2 regions of the Streptomyces sp. P9-A2 genome follow, and region 1 is predicted to be linked to the other one. Evidence: riboswitches for the same ligand, from Rfam matches in the RefSeq annotation. Region 1 holds a riboswitch; the other holds the start of a gene.
What was found. Region 1 has a riboswitch for thiamine pyrophosphate ahead of thiO (glycine oxidase ThiO). Riboswitches for the same ligand answer to the same signal wherever they lie in the genome.
Positions count from the first base shown of each region.

Region 2: it holds a riboswitch for thiamine pyrophosphate, as region 1 does, so the genes downstream of both, V4Y04_RS26820 (thiamine ABC transporter substrate-binding protein) here and thiO (glycine oxidase ThiO) in region 1, are expected to answer to the same signal.

Region 1 is NZ_JAZIFX010000001.1:1,938,719-1,940,912, forward strand. It holds gene V4Y04_RS08775 (NAD(P)/FAD-dependent oxidoreductase) at 1-510, opposite strand, end outside; gene V4Y04_RS08780 (hypothetical protein) at 550-894, opposite strand; TPP riboswitch at 954-1,065, shown strand; gene thiO (glycine oxidase ThiO) at 1,063-2,194, shown strand, end outside.
Region 2 is NZ_JAZIFX010000001.1:5,878,474-5,880,667, reverse strand. It holds gene V4Y04_RS26820 (thiamine ABC transporter substrate-binding protein) at 1-999, opposite strand, end outside; TPP riboswitch at 1,078-1,183, opposite strand; gene rlmN (23S rRNA (adenine(2503)-C(2))-methyltransferase RlmN) at 1,232-2,194, opposite strand, start outside.

The DNA of each region.
Region 1 (2,194 bases):
CTCGCGCGCGGCCGTGGCGAACTCCGCGCCGATCCAGCCGGCACCGACGACCACGACGTCCTGCCGGCGCGCGAGCACCGGCCGCAGCCGTTCGACGTCGTCCAGGGTGCGCAGCAGATGGACGCCCGGGACCCCTTCCGCGCCCGGCAGCCGGACCGGTTCGGCGCCGGTCGCGACGACCAGGACGTCGTAGGGGACCGGCCCGGCCTCCGTGTCCAGCTCGTGGTCGGCGGGGCGCAGCCCGAACACCTGGCAGCCGAGCCGCAGTTCGATGCCGAGCGTCTCGAAGTCGACGTCGAAGGCGGAGTTCTCCGCCGTGCCCAGCAGCACCGCCTTGGACAGGGGCGGCCGGTCGTACGGCTGGTGGGGTTCGGCGCCGATCAGTGTCACGGTGCCGGTGAAACCCTGCTCCCGGAGGGCGACGGCTGTCTGTACGCCGGCCATTCCGGCCCCCGTCACCACCACGCGCCGCGGCCCGGACGGTCCCCGTTCCTGCGTCTGCTCGCTCACCTGATCACCATAGACACCCGCCCCGTGACCGGACAGGTCCTAGAGGGCCGTGAGCTGCTCCACCACGCTGGTGCCGCTGCCCGGCTGCGACTCCCACTCCCAGGTCTCCTCCAGCCGCACCCGCCCGTCGGGCAGTTCCACGACCGTCGACTCGCAGTGGCCCGAGGAGGTGGTGCCGTCGTGCTTGAGCTGCACGTACCGGAAGTCCAGCCGGTCCCCCTCCCGGGTGCCCACCAGGTGTCCGCGCACGACGTCACCGCCCGCGTACTCGGCCCAGATCCGGCCGTCCCGCTCGTGGTAGACGAACCGGGTGCGGGTGCCGACCTGCCCCGGTGCCTGGTCGGCGACCGGGGAGAGAACCAGGCCGTCGAGCGAACCGGCCATGTGAGGGCTCCCTGTGAGTTCGTTGTTCCGGCATTGTTCCGGGGCTAGGCTGGCCACCGTAAAGCACTCGCGGGAGCCCGGACGCACCGGGCTGAGAGGGAGGCTGGCGGCCTCCGACCGTATGAACCTGATCCGGGTCATGCCGGCGAAGGGAGGGGCTGGACGCCCATGTCGCCCACACACACCTCGGGCTCCCCACGCGCTCCGGGGCGTTCTCCGGACGTCCTCGTCGTCGGGGGCGGGATCATCGGCCTGGTCACGGCCTGGCGGGCCGCGCAGCGCGGGCTGGCCACGACCGTGCTGGACCCCGAGCCGGGCGCCGGCGCCGCCCGGGTGGCCGCCGGGATGCTGGCCGCCGTCACGGAACTGCACTACGGCGAGCAGACCCTGCTCGGTCTGAACCTCGCCTCCGCGCGCCGCTACCCCGGCTTCGCGGCCGAGCTCACCGAGGCCACCGGCCACGACCTCGGTTACCGCCGCTGCGGCACCCTCGCGGTCGCGCTGGACGCCGACGACCGTGCCCATCTGCGCGAACTGCACGTCCTGCAGCAGCGGTCGGGGCTCGACGCGCAGTGGCTGTCCGGGCGGGAGTGCCGACGCCTGGAGCCGATGCTCGCACCGGGTGTGCGCGGCGGGCTGCGGGTGGACGGCGACCACCAGATCGACCCCCGGCGCCTGGCGGCCGCGCTGGTGACCGCCTGCGAGCGGGCGGGAGTGGTGTTGCACCGCGCGTGGGCCGAGCGGCTCACCGTCGCCGGGGAGCGGGCCACGGGTGTGGTCACCGCCGAAGGCACCGCGCTGAGCGCCGGGCAGGTGGTGCTCGCCGGGGGCAGCCTCAGCGGACGGCTCGCGGGGATCCCGGCGGATGTGCTGCCTCCGGTACGTCCGGTGAAGGGACAGGTGGTCCGGCTCACGATGCCGGACCGGTTCGGCCCGTTCCTGAGCCGGACGGTACGCGCGGTGGTGCGCGGCAGCCATGTGTACCTGGTGCCGCGCGAGAACGGGGAGCTGGTGATCGGGGCGACCAGCGAGGAACAGGGCTGGGACACGACCGTCACCGCGGGCGGGGTGTACGAACTGCTGCGCGACGCCCACGAAATCGTCCCCGGGATCACCGAACTTCCGCTCACCGAGACCCGGGCCGGGCTGCGCCCCGGTTCCCCCGACAACGCGCCGCTGCTCGGCCCGTCCGCGCTGGCGGGGCTGGTCCTCGCGACCGGGCACCACCGCAACGGCGTGCTGCTCACGCCGGTCACCGGCGACGTCCTGGCCGAGGCCCTGACCACCGGTGAACTCCCGG
Region 2 (2,194 bases), 3.9 Mb from region 1:
CTCGCGCACCGGGTGGACGAACATGTTGAGCGGCATGTCCTCCTGGAACTCCTTGGAGACCAGGAAGTCCAGCAGCGCCTTGCCGCCCTCGGGGTTCTTCGCGTTGCTCAGCAGCCCCGCGTACTCGACCTGGCGGAAGCAGGTCCCCTCGGCCACGCCGGTGGGCGCGGTCTTCGGCCTGGGGTCGGCGTAGATGACCTCGGCGGGCGGCGAGGAGGCGTAGGACACCACCAGCGGCCGGTCCGCCTTGGCCTTCCTGCCACCGGCCGATCCGGAGAACTCCTCGTTGTAGGCCTGCTCCCAGCCGTCGACCACCTTGACGCCGTTGGCCTTGAGCTTCTTCCAGTAGTCCTGCCAGCCCTCGTCCCCGTACCGGGCGGCGGTGCCGAGCAGGAAGCCGAGGCCGGGCGAGGAGGTGGAGGCGTTCTCGGTGACGAGGAGGTTCTTGTACTCGGGCTCTACCAGGTCGTCGAGGGTCTCGGGCGGGGTCAGCTTCCGCTCGCTGAACCACGCCTTGTCGTAGTTGACGCAGATGTCGCCGGTGTCGACGGGCGTGACCCGGTGCTTGCCCCCGTCGGCGCGGACCTCCGGCAGGATCCTGTCGGCGTCCTTCACCTCGTACGGCTGGAACAAACCGTTGTCGAGGGCGCGGGAGAGCAGGGTGTTGTCGACGCCGAAGAAGACGTCGCCCTGCGGGTTGTCCTTGGTCAGGATCGCCTTGTTCACCGCGGACCCGGTGTCGCCGTCCTCCAGGACCTTGACCTGGTAGCCGGACTGCTTCTCGAAGGCGGCGATGACGTCCTCGGAAGCGGCCCACGAGTTATGGCTGACCAGCGTCACGGTCTTCGGCCCGCCGGACGTGGAGCCCGGTCCCGCGTCGTCGCCGCCGGACGAACCGCAGGCGGACAGCGTGATCAGGCCCAGCCCGACGGCCAAGACCGTGACCTGACGCGTGACCTTCCCCGCGGCCTTGCGGGTGCCCTGCTCGGTGGTGCTCACTGATTCCCTCCTGGGGGTGACCAGGAAGAGACGCGGCCCCGCCCGGAACCCTGATGGGCACCGGGCAGGGCGCTACAGCTCGAGTGGTGACCGATCTCCCTACCCAGAATGACCTGGGCCAGGTTCGGAGGGTCTGCGGCCGTCGCCGCACTCTCAGCGCTGTGGCGCTCCCCTGTCGGAATATGAAGATGACGTTTTCGACCGGTATGAAGTTGTCCGTACTGCGGCCAGGCTACCCCTCGCTCGCGGCGAGCTGGCCACAGGCCCCGTCGATCTCCTGTCCACGGGTGTCCCGGACGGTCACCGGCACACCGTGCGCGGCGATCGCCTCGACGAACGCCTTCTCGTCCTCGGGCCGCGAGGCGGTCCACTTCGAGCCGGGCGTCGGGTTCAGCGGGATCAGGTTGACGTGCACGGGGCGGCCCTTCAGCAGCCGTCCCAGGCGGTCACCGCGCCACGCCTGGTCGTTGATGTCCCGGATGAGCGCGTACTCGATGGACAGGCGCCGTCCCGACCTGGCCGCGTACGCGAAGCCGGCGTCGAGCACCTCGCGCACCTTCCACCGCGTGTTCACGGGAACCAGGGTGTCGCGCAGCTCGTCGTCGGGCGCGTGCAGGGAGATGGCGAGGCGGCACTTGAAGCCCTCGTCGGTGAACCGGTGGATCGACGGGACCAGTCCCACGGTGGACAGGGTGATCCCACGCTGCGACAGCCCGAGTCCGTCCGGCTCCGGATCGGTGAGACGGCGGATGGCGCCCACGACCCGGTTGTAGTTGGCGAGCGGCTCGCCCATCCCCATGAACACGATGTTGGACAGCCGAGCCGGCCCTCCCGGCACCTCGCCGTCCCGCAGCGCCCGCATGCCGTCCACGATCTGGTGCACGATCTCCGCGGTGGACAGGTTCCGGTCCAGACCGGCCTGCCCGGTGGCGCAGAACGGGCAGTTCATCCCGCAACCCGCCTGCGAGCTGATGCACATGGTCACCCGGTCCGGGTACCGCATCAGCACGGACTCCACGAGCGTCCCGTCGAACAGCTTCCACAGCGTCTTGCGGGTGGTGCCCTCGTCGGTCGACAGATGCCGTACGACGGTCATCAGCTCGGGAAGCAGCGCCTCCTGGAGCCGGGTACGGGAGCCGGCCGGGATGTCCGTCCACTGCTCCGGGTCGTGCGCGTACCGCGCGAAGTAGTGCTG